2 linked regions of the Saccharophagus degradans 2-40 genome follow. The protein of the gene in region 1 interacts with the protein of each later gene in a pairwise test. Links are inferred from orthologs where the notes say so. Each region holds a gene or a part of one and is shown on either strand. Other genes may lie near its edges.

The links. Proteins that work in one complex are often made in the same cells at the same time.
Region 2: the proteins of dsbD (region 1) and SDE_RS09825 interact in binary tests that used the Escherichia coli proteins (3 or more experiments, as listed by UniProt). The link is inferred for Saccharophagus degradans 2-40 from one-to-one orthologs.

Annotation. Positions count from the first base shown.
Region 1 is NC_007912.1:1,519,657-1,527,697, reverse strand. What follows is about bases 3,231-6,091. They hold dsbD (protein-disulfide reductase DsbD), read left to right. Parts: upstream 3,231-3,673; coding sequence 3,674-5,509; downstream 5,510-6,091. Other genes in these bases: SDE_RS06205 (TlpA family protein disulfide reductase), read left to right, coding at 5,538-6,020. In the rest of the region: SDE_RS21210 (DUF1592 domain-containing protein), read right to left, coding at 1-1,115; SDE_RS21205 (cellulose binding domain-containing protein), read right to left, coding at 1,144-2,208; SDE_RS06200 (DUF4266 domain-containing protein), read left to right, coding at 6,124-6,357; SDE_RS06195 (DUF3570 domain-containing protein), read left to right, coding at 6,348-7,763; SDE_RS06190 (FAD:protein FMN transferase), read left to right, coding at 7,783-8,041. UniProt on the Escherichia coli protein: Required to facilitate the formation of correct disulfide bonds in some periplasmic proteins and for the assembly of the periplasmic c-type cytochromes.
Region 2 is NC_007912.1:2,361,600-2,364,581, forward strand. It holds SDE_RS09825 (DsbE family thiol:disulfide interchange protein), read left to right. Parts: upstream 1-1,211; coding sequence 1,212-1,754; downstream 1,755-2,982. Other genes in the region: SDE_RS09820 (heme lyase CcmF/NrfE family subunit), read left to right, coding at 1-1,197; SDE_RS09830 (agmatine deiminase family protein), read left to right, coding at 1,944-2,963. UniProt on the Escherichia coli protein: Involved in disulfide bond formation. Catalyzes a late, reductive step in the assembly of periplasmic c-type cytochromes, probably the reduction of disulfide bonds of the apocytochrome c to allow covalent linkage with the heme.

The DNA of each region.
Region 1 (8,041 bases):
GACCAGTAACCGGTTGACGCTTCACGACGACGAACCAAAAACTCGGTTTCGTTATTGCTTGCATCATTCCAGTTCAACGCGGCAATACCACTGCTTTCTGTGAAGTCTGCAGTTAGAGACGTTGGCGCCGCAGGAGTAGCAGGAACAGCAACCGCATTAGTTACTTGCGGGTCTGCAGCATCGAAGTCTAAACGGAAGTAAACAGGTACCGTCTGACCAATACTTGAAAGACTAGCCAAGGCTCGCAAAGACTCTACACCGCTTACCAAATCAAAATCGGCAGCCTTAATTAAAATAGGCTTAGACGTTGATACGGTTAAGTCGGTAGCGCTAGTTTTAACAACCAACACTTCAGCCTCAACCACTGCTTGTACACCGTGTAGTGTTAGCGTGCCACCAAGCGTTTGCGTTTGAGCATCGCCAACCGCCAATGCAGACAGTGAAGCCATATCTAGCTGAACACTGTAGTACAGAGTAGGAAGGAAAGCTGTTTCAAACAATACATTGCGGAAGCGCTCGTTGCGTATATCAATGTTCGTTTCTGCACTGTTTAAGTCTATAGCAAGCGTTGCAACGCCATCGCTATCAACTGTTGCGTTGTAGGCAGTAAACGTTTGAACTTCGGCAACGTGCTCTTTTTTAACAGTTACAAAGCTAAACACTGAATCGGCTGAGTTTAACTCCCACACAGCGCCATCAGTTGGCTCTGGGTTAGGATTGGGATTAGGGTCAACAGCTCCACTACACGCTTCACCATTTAGGTAAAACTCTGTGGGAAAGTTTTCGCTCCAACCGCTTACGGTAAAACCGAAGCTAAATTGACCGCCAGTACCAACACTGCCGTTATAGCCAGCATTGTTAACGGTAACATTCGCACCAGTTTGCGAAAGCACGCCATCCCATAGGTTGTCTATATTTTCGCTGCCGTTAAATGTCCAGCTTAACTGCCAGGCATTTAAAGCAGGGCCGTTATTTACAACGGTTACCGCTTGCTGGGCACCGGAGCCCCAGCTATTTACCGCTTCGTAGGTTACATTGCACAAATCAGCTGCAGATGCAGCGCCAGCAATTGAGAAACCTAGCGAGAGCGCTGAAATCTTGAATATTTTTTTCATGACTTATTCTCTTTAAGCTTCGTTAGGTTTAAGGCGCTTCGTAGAACAAAACAAAATCCACTGGCACCGTGGTGCTAATAACATTTAGGCTCGCGAGATTACGCAATGTCTCGATACCCGCCTCAAGCGAATAATCGGCTGCCTTTATTAATAGTGGAGATTGGTTCTGAACCATAATGCGAGTTGCCGATAAGCGCTGTACATTTAGCTGCGTATCGATAACGCCTGGCACACCGTGAAGATCCAAAGTTGCGGATACATCCACCAGCATATCTTCGCCCACGGCTAAACCTGCTACTGCGGCTAGATCTACAGGCACAGTCACGGTTGCTACAGAATAGGTTGCAGTCTCAAACAGGTAATCGCGCATACGTCCGTTGCGCACGTCTATACCTGTGTTCACACTGTTAAGATCGATAACAAGTTGTGCCTCACCCGCAGTACTAATACCGCCAGAAAGCACGTCAAAACGGTGTGTTTCAAGAACGTGAGTTTTCTTTGAGCTAACAAAGTTTAAGAAAGATGCAGTCGCATCTAATGAATAGGCCAATTCTGGCTCTGGCTCTGGCTCTGGCTCAGGTTCTGGCTCAGGTTCTGGCTCAGGTTCTGGCTCAGGTTCTGGCTCAGGCTCAGGTTCTGGCTCTGGCTCTGGCTCTGGCTCTGGCTCTGGCTCTGGCTCTGGCTCTGGCTCTGGCTCACCAGGGTTACTACAATTTACGCCGTTCAAATACACATCCGGCAACTGCCCTGAAGGAGAGTTAATATTAAACCCCACTTCTGCGGTGGCACCGGTATTTAGCTGGGCATTCCACGACAGACTATCAACAATCACACTTTGAGAGCTTTGGGTGAACATGCCATTCCAAAGGTTAGTGATTTGCTCGTTGCCAGAAAAAGTCCATGACATTTGCCACCCGTTTATGGGGGCTCCAGTGTTAGTAACTAATACTTTGTGCGTAGCCCCTGCACCCCAGTCGGACTCTACTCGATAGTCCACACTACAAGTGCTTTGTGCAAAAGCAGAAGACGACAACGTCCCCATACTTACGGCTAGCCCGGGTATCAGCACCAAGTTTATTGCTGCTCGCTTCACGGTTATTACCTCTTTGCTAGGTTTATAACAGGTGAGAAAACTGCTTCCCATCCCAATAATTAAACAAATTAACGCGGCTCGGTGTGCAAAGATTAGTTGCCAATATTTTCACATTGACAAAGTAAGTAGCAGTACCGACCTTCGTTGACACGCTTGGCGGACGCAAAGGAAACCTAAGAACACAACAGTAACAACTTAACAATCAACAAGTGCTAAATAACAACATTCAAACGACAGCAAGTAACTTCTTATGCACACGTCAGGCATGCTGAACAGTTTTTGGGTACAACTTTCCCGCGATTCAAACCTAATTACACTTATTGGACTACGTTAGTTTTTACAGTTGCCTTTCGGCGGTGGATACGGTGCGTCTTTTACAAACATGATATTTTTTGCCAGCTATTTTGCTGACTGCTTTTTTGTTAAAAACAAAAATTTTACTAATTGTTAGTACACAAAGCGTATTTTATTATTTTCGAAAAGCGGGCCCGAGAATAATTACCTACCGGTTGCTATTAACATGACGCCACTTAACCAATTTAACCAAGAACAAACTCCAGCCCGCCTCACCTTAGAATCCACTTAAAGTACCTATAGGCGTGTCCGAACTACGGCGAATTTTATCACTTAGTGTCAACCAGTTAATAGCATTGCAGGTGAAATGACAGTGAAATTTGCGAGTTAATTATCAAGTAGACTATGTCACTACGAATTTTTGAATGTCCGTCGCAAAAAGACATCAAAAGGCGTTGTAATTTTCATAGAGTTAAAATATTGTTTAAATTACATGCAAGTCCGATCTATAACATATTTCGTTTTAGAATCACGAACTTACAATGTAATAACAAAATTGCAGAAGCATTACCTTTTGCAAACAACAAAAACGAAAAAGTCACTACGGACCGTGATGCACGTCACACTTACCCAAAGTGACAAAGCCGGCACTATAAAATATTAATCTTAACAACCGCCGGCAAATGTTATATCCCGCGAATACAAGTCGGGAGTAATAAACGTATTAATCAATCATGTTTCGAGGATTACCTATGACCCAGATTATCATCCACGCTGATTAATTAACACTCGGCGCTAAAACGTACTTAATCCAAATCGTACCTGACAGCCTTATTCGGCTGCCAAAGCCTCGCTGTGCATATTCGCAACAGTTGGGTCGTGTTTTATCTCTTTTAGGCAGCTAATTACCGCCTATTGATTTGAGCACTCACGGTACATTTAGTTTGGTTTATCGAACCACCCTGAGCATGCACCACTTGCTCAGCGAAATGGCACGGCGAACGTTAAAGCGCGCGGGAATACGTAACCTAAATTTTAACCAACTAACACCACCAGCGTTCAGACTTTTGTTACTTAACACTCTGATGATTAACCCGTGATAAACGAGCGAGCAACAACGATGTATACTTCAATTCTACGCCTAACCCAAGCAACAATAGCGTGCCTGCTTTTGACATTGCTATCGCCAGCATTTGCTGCTGATGGTAACGCAGCGCAGCAACTCAGTTCCGATGAGGCATTCATCCCCTCTATCGAATTAACCGAAGAAGGTCTACTGGTTGCCAGCTGGCAAATCGCTGACGGCCACTACATGTACAAAAACAAGTTCGAATTTAAAGTTGCCTCAGGTGATTTTGTCGAACTAGGCAATGTAAGCTTCCCTGAAGGCATAACCAAAAACGACAAGTATTTTGGCACTCAAGAAGTGTATAAAAAACACGTTACTTTAGAAGTGCCTGTGGGCGCTTCTGCTCTGGGCGACTTTAGCGTTCGCGTTAAGTATCAGGGTTGTGCAGAGCAAGGCATATGCTTTGCGCCAAAACGCAAAACTTATGAATTCACAGCCAACAGCATTACGTCACTACCTACTAGCGGTAGCGCAATTGCAACAGCCGGCGAAATAAGCCAAACAGGTTTAGGCGCCTCATCTGTAGTGCAAACCGAAGAAAGCAGATTAACCACGCTGCTTAAAGAAGGCACCATTTTAACCATTATTGGCGTTTTCTTTTTAGGCGGTCTTGCACTTACCTTCACCCCTTGCGTACTGCCAATGATTCCAATTTTGTCTAGCATTATTGTTGGCCAGAAAAAAGAACTCAAAAAGACAGAAAGCTTTGCCTTATCGTTATCTTACGTAATTGGTATGGCGACTACCTACGCAACACTAGGTGTAATTTTAGGTGTGGCGGGTAACAACGTAATTGCTTACCTACAAAACCCATACGTAATAACCACTTTTGCAATTTTGTTTGTATTGCTTTCGCTTTCTATGTTTGGTTTGTACGAGCTACAACTGCCTTCAGGCATTCAAAACAAACTTAACAATTTAAACAATAAGCAACAGGGCGGCACTTATATCGGTACGCTTATTATGGGTATTCTTTCTGCCCTAATCGTATCACCTTGTGTATCTGCTCCACTTGCTGGCGCACTTGTTTACATCAGCACCACCCAAGGTGGCGCACTAATGGGCGGTACCGCACTCTTCTCTCTAGGTATGGGTATGGGTACACCGCTTCTTATAATCGGTACTGGTGGCGCTCACTTAATACCTCGTGCAGGCGGCTGGATGGACGGCGTAAAAGCTTTCTTCGGCGTAATGCTACTGGCTGTTGCCATTTGGTTCTTGGATCGCATCCTACCTTCACAAGTTACTCTTGCACTTTGGGGCGCATTACTTCTTGGCTCTGGTGTATTTATGGGCGGCTTGGATTTCAGCAGCCAGCAAGGTTGGGGACAATTCAGAAAAACCGTTGGTTTTATCTCGGTACTGTACGGCACACTAATGTGGATTGGTGCAGCTAGTGGCGCAACTAACCCATTACAACCATTACAAAACCTAGGCTCTACAACAGTGGTTGCGCAATCTGGTCAACCCTCTGTAAAAGAAAAATTTGTTAAGGTTTCTACCCTAGAAGAATTAGATGCAGAGCTAGCCATTGCTCGCGAAAACGGCCAGCCAGTGCTGTTAGACTTTTTCGCTGACTGGTGCGTATCATGCAAAATAATGGAGCATGAAGTATTCCCATCACCTTCAGTTGCCGCGCAATTAGATAACTTCTATTTAATTAAAGCCGACGTTACAGACGATTCTCTTTTACTAGAGCATTACAACCTATTCGGACCACCCAGCTTATTGTTTTTCGATAACAGTGGTAACGAAATGAGCAACTTCCATATTCGCAGTGAAATTCACGCGAAAGAACTTGCTCCACATTTAGAGTCTGTAATTCAAATTGTTCAGCAAGCACAGCCCGCAGCGGTTGAAAGCCTAGCTAAAAACTAATTGCCACTTAACTATCAAGGAATCGCAAATGAAAACATTTATTAAACAATGCACACTTGCCCTCTCCGTTGGCCTTTCCAGCGCCCTATTAAGTGCTACAGCGTTTAGCGAAGGCACTATGCAGGGCGAAGCTGCTCCTCCTATTCCAGGGCTTGAGCAATACAAAGGTAAGCCAGTGCTTATCGATTTTTGGGCTTCTTGGTGTGAGCCATGCCAAGAATCTTTCCCTTGGATGAATGAAATTAAAGCTCAGTATCCTGACCTTGAAATTATTGCTATCAATCTAGATGAAGAAAAAGCTACTGCAGAAGCGTTCTTAAAGAATAACACTGCAGACTTTAAAGTGATGTTTGACCCAGAAGGCGTGCTAGCCGAAAAATATCAAGTAGATGGCATGCCCAGCTCCTATCTTGTAGACCGAGATGGCAACATTGTTAAACATCATGTTGGTTTCTTCGCAGATAAGAAAGGCGATTACGAAAATGACATTAAAAAGGTGTTAGATAAGTAATTCGCTGGTAGCTAATTACCTTTGAAGCTGCAACACCTATAGCGCTTAGGGTTCCTAAGCGCTATACCCCAACACAGACTCTATTTTCGATTACAGATGTACTATGAAAATTACAAGAACAAGAATAATACTCATATTGTTTTTAATGCTGCCAGTTTTTACTAGTGGCTGCTCAAAAATGGGCGTTAAACCTTGGCAAAAAGGCACCATTGCTAAAGAGTCCATGCAATTAGATCACTCCCGACTTCAATCCGCATTTGACGACCATATTTACTACGCGCGCGAATCATCTACTGGTGGTAGTGGTTTGGGTGGAGGTGGCTGCGGATGCAACTAGATTCTAATTTTAAGCAACGCGACAAAAAACACAGCAAGAAAAAAGATTTAACTAAATTACTTTCAGCTGCAACATGCACCCTACTCGCAAGTACCGCTGCTACGGCAAATACAGAAAGTAGCAGCGCTGAAAAAAGCGTTGTGTTAGGCCATAAATGGTCAACTCAAGCTGCTGTTCTTTCATACTCTGAAGATGGCCGCATCAGCGTCAATCAGGGCTTGTTGAAATTAAAAGGCAAAAGCGACAAGAGCATCGTCACTTTAAAAATGGGCTACGATGTTGTATCTGGGCCATCAGAAAACGGGGCTGCCCCAAGCCCTACTGCGCAGACGTTTACCAGCCCATCGGGCGCTGAAGATTACCAAGTAAACGCAGAAGAATTACCGTGGTACGAAATTATTCGGCATCCGCGTAAAGATATATCTATAGATAAAAGCACTATTTTAAACAAGGCATACACCTTTAATATTGGTGCTCGTTATTCTACGGAGGCTACCTACGATTCGCGTAGCATCAATTTTGGTATTGTGCGCAATGCTAACAAAAAGAATACGCAGTTTTCTTTATCGGCCTCTTATGAAGATGCTGCCGTAACGCCCTATGGCGGTGTTGTTACACCACGCTCTACGGTATTAAATCGCGGCCAGTTCAGCTCGGAAGAAGAGTTTATGGCCGCCTGGCGAGCACAGCGTGCAAATGGCGCCAGCACAACCGGGTTGGTGGGCGGTATTACCAGCGAAGATAACACCACCGAAAACAAAACCGTGTGGGGCTTGGTAGCAGGGGCCACTCAGGTTGTAAATAAAGATACGCTAGTACAGTTTAATTACAGCTATGGCGAATCGAGCGGTTATCAAAATGACGCCCAAAAAATGGTGTCGATTATTGATACCGACGGTTTAGTCACCAGTAATATCTACGAAGCTAGGCCCGACCATCGCGTTAAACAAAGCGTTTACGGCAAAATCAAATACAGCACCAGCAAGTCAACAGTACTGGATGTAAACTACCGCTACTACTGGGATGACTGGGGCATTTCGTCGCATACACTGGCGGCGGGCTATCAAATAGAAATAAGCAAGCGCTTTAAAATAGAGCCGCAATTTCGAATATACAAACAGTCGGATGCGGACTTTTTTAGGCACAGTGTTTTCGAAGAAAACAGCAATCCAGACGACCTCCCCATGTACCTAAGCGCAGATTACCGCTTAGCTGCAACCACAAACTACACGCTGGGTGTAAACTTCGATTACCACTTGAAAAATAAGCATGTTGTTTCTGTGCGATTGGCTACCTACACCATAAACCCAGAAGAAGACAGCCAATACAAACGCGGCTACTTAAACACCGTAAACGTATTACCCAGTATTAATTCAACGGTGGTGGCGCTATCCTACGAGTTTTAACAATGCGGGAACTATCGCAATGGGCTCGACGGATACGCCGATTACATTTCTACGCAACCAACAAGCTTGGGTAGGCTTATTTAAGCTAATGGCTTCAGAGTGCGAAATACACATTCGCACCTCTGAAGCCAGTTTCGCGCAAAAAACCATCACCCAAGCCTATCGTGAAGCAAAACGCATAGAACAACATTTCAGCCGTTATATTACCGGCAATGCGCTCCATACCATTAATAATTCACCAAACACTCCCATTACGCTCGACACCGAATATTGCGAGC
Region 2 (2,982 bases), 840 kb from region 1 along the record:
TTTTTAGCTATTTTTGGCTTCTCGCTGAGCTTGTTGGGCACGTTACTAGTGCGCTCGGGCTTGCTTACATCCGTTCATGCTTTTGCCAGTGATCCGTCGCGCGGGGTATTTATTGGGGCATTCTTATTTATTGTGATTCTTGCCTCGCTCATACTATTTGCTATGCGGGCGCCTCTGGTTAAATCAAAAACAGGTTTTGCGCTGCTATCGCGCGATGCGTTTTTATTGCTAAACAGTGTGGTGTTTATTGTTTCTGCTTCCATTGTATTGCTAGGCACACTTTACCCTGTAGTGTTGTTGCTACTTGGGTTGGGCGCTGTGTCGGTGGGCGAGCCATACTTTAATATCTTTTTCTCTATATTAATGAGCATTGCCGCCATAGCTACCGGTATTGGCATGGTGCTTAATTGGAAAAAGACCGAAGCTAAAAGAATGCGTGACTGGGTTAAGTCGCCCGCGTTGTATGCGCTTTGGTTGGGTACCGCATTGCCGGGCATGATAGCCGATGAATATTCTTGGGCTGCGGCGGTTTCTATTGCGCTTGGCAGCTGGGTTATTTTGTCTTGTTTGTTCGATCTAGTACGTAAAACCCGCAATGCTGCGAGTGTGTGGATTGGAATGGGCAAGCTAACGGCTACGTACTACGGCATGATTGTGGCGCATATTGGCTTTGGTATATGCCTATTGGGTGTGTGTTTAGATACCATTTACGATGATCAGCGTGATCTACGGTTAGAGCTAGGTAAGCCCGCGTTTGCTGGCCACTTAGAGTATGAGCTTGTTGATGTAAGCCGCGTAAGAGGGCCAAACTATAATGGCGAGCGAGCCGAAGTTATAGTGCGCAAAGACGGCGAGACAATAAGCATTCTGCACCCAGAAAAGCGCGCTTATTTTTCTGGTGGCAATATAATGAGTGAAGTGGCTATCGACCCTGGCTTTTTTTACGATATTTATATTGCGCTGGGGGAAAAGCTAGACAATACCTCGTGGAGTATGCGTATTCACTACAAACCGGTAGTGCGTTGGATATGGTTTGGCGCAGTGTTTATGGCGCTGGGTGGCCTTATAGCTATTACAGATAAACGCTACAAGCGCAAAAAAACTGTTGCTGTAAAAAATGCAGTGGGTGAAGACGCAAAAGCTGGCGATGCCGATGCGAAGCCCATACTTGCCACTGCCAAACAACAACCCGAGTAAGGTGCCAAATTAGAATGGAGCGTTTAAAGCTTTTTATCCCTGTTTTTGTGTTTGCTTTTTTGGCCGTGGTGCTTATGTATGCGCTTATTCGTGGCGATACCGGTCATGTGGAGTCGGCGCTGCTGGATAAACCTGTACCTGAATTTACTATGCCCTCACTGTTTGACGAAAAGCCAGCTGTGTCGGGCGAGGAAATTAAAGGTAAGCCCTACTTGCTAAACCTTTGGGGAACATGGTGTGCGCCGTGTAAGAAAGAGCATCCAGAGTTGGTGGCACTATCTAAAAAAGGCGTTCGTATTATTGGTGTTAACCATAAGGACGATAAAGAGCTCGCGTTAAAGTGGCTTGAAGAGCACCAAGACCCGTACGAAGCAGTTATCTTCGATGATACCGGTCGTTTTGGCTTAGATTTAGGTATTACGGGGCTACCAGAAACATTTTTTGTGGATGCTGACGGCGTTATTCGCTATAAGCATACCGGACCAATATCTGAATACATTTGGAACACTAAACTTGCCAGTCAATGGCAGGCGCTACAGGCGCCGGCGGCTAACTAGTTTTAGCCGCCCACAAACTTTAGGAAACTCTGAATAACCTCAATTACTTTTTGCGAGGGCAAAAACGTTCAGCCGCAAGGCGTTCTTCGCTGCTAATGGGCTTAGCTCTTAGCAAGAACGGTAACGAAGCGGTTGGGGTTACTCATAGGTTCCTTTATATCAGCATAATTTCATTTTAAGAGAGTAACTGTGAATTCAGCGCTAAAACCTGAATGGTCTGCTGTGCGTGCAATTGTCATTGCGTGGCCCTATGAAGATAGTGATTGGCAAGATAATTATGCGCAGGCAGAGCAATGTTATTGGGCCATGTTGATTGCATTTTCTACCTATAGTGACGTATGGGTGTTGCTGCATTCATCAATAAGCAAGGCGCAGTGGCTGGAAGATTTAGACAAAGAGTTCGGGCGTTCTGCAGCTAACGCGCGTCGCTGTGCGGTATCTGTTATTGATAGCATAGATTACGACGATACGTGGATTAGAGATTACGGCCCGTTAACAACCCATTCCGATTATGTTTCTTTTTGCTTTAACGGCTGGGGGGGAAAGTACCCCGCGGCGCTAGATACCTTGGTGGGTAAAAAGTTACAGCCTTGGCTTGGTGACGTAGTGCGCGAAAGCGAATACTTTTTTGAGGGCGGCGCCTTAGAAATTAACGATAGCGGTGTATTACTCGCCAATAAAGACTGCGTAATAGACACCCATAGAAACCCGGGCCTTAATCAGGCGGCGGTTGAAGCGATACTCGCAAAAGAGTTGGGCGTAAAGGCTTTCGCTTGGCTTGAGGGTATTCAGCTGACGGGTGACGATACCGATGGCCATATCGACACCATTGCTAGATACGTTGCAAACGACTCTGTGGTGTATTCTGGTCCTAATCCAAGCCACCCAGATGCGGCTGCTTTACTGGCGTTAAAGTCGCAAATTAGTGCGTTGGCTGCAGTGCACAACTGGCAATTGGCAGAGCTACCTACGCCAATTGTGTATAGTCAGGTGGAGGAAGGGCAGCTGTTGCCGGCCACTTACGCCAACTTTTTAATATGTAACGATGTGGCTTTTGTGCCCGTTTACGGGGTGAGCGAAGATCAAATTGCGGTCGACGTGCTAACGACAGCAATGCCAAACAAAACAATTGTAACGGTGCGCTGTGAAGCATTGTTAGAGCAGCATGGCAGCTTACATTGCGCCACTATGCAAATAGGTGCAATTTAATGTTATTTCAGGTAAAAAA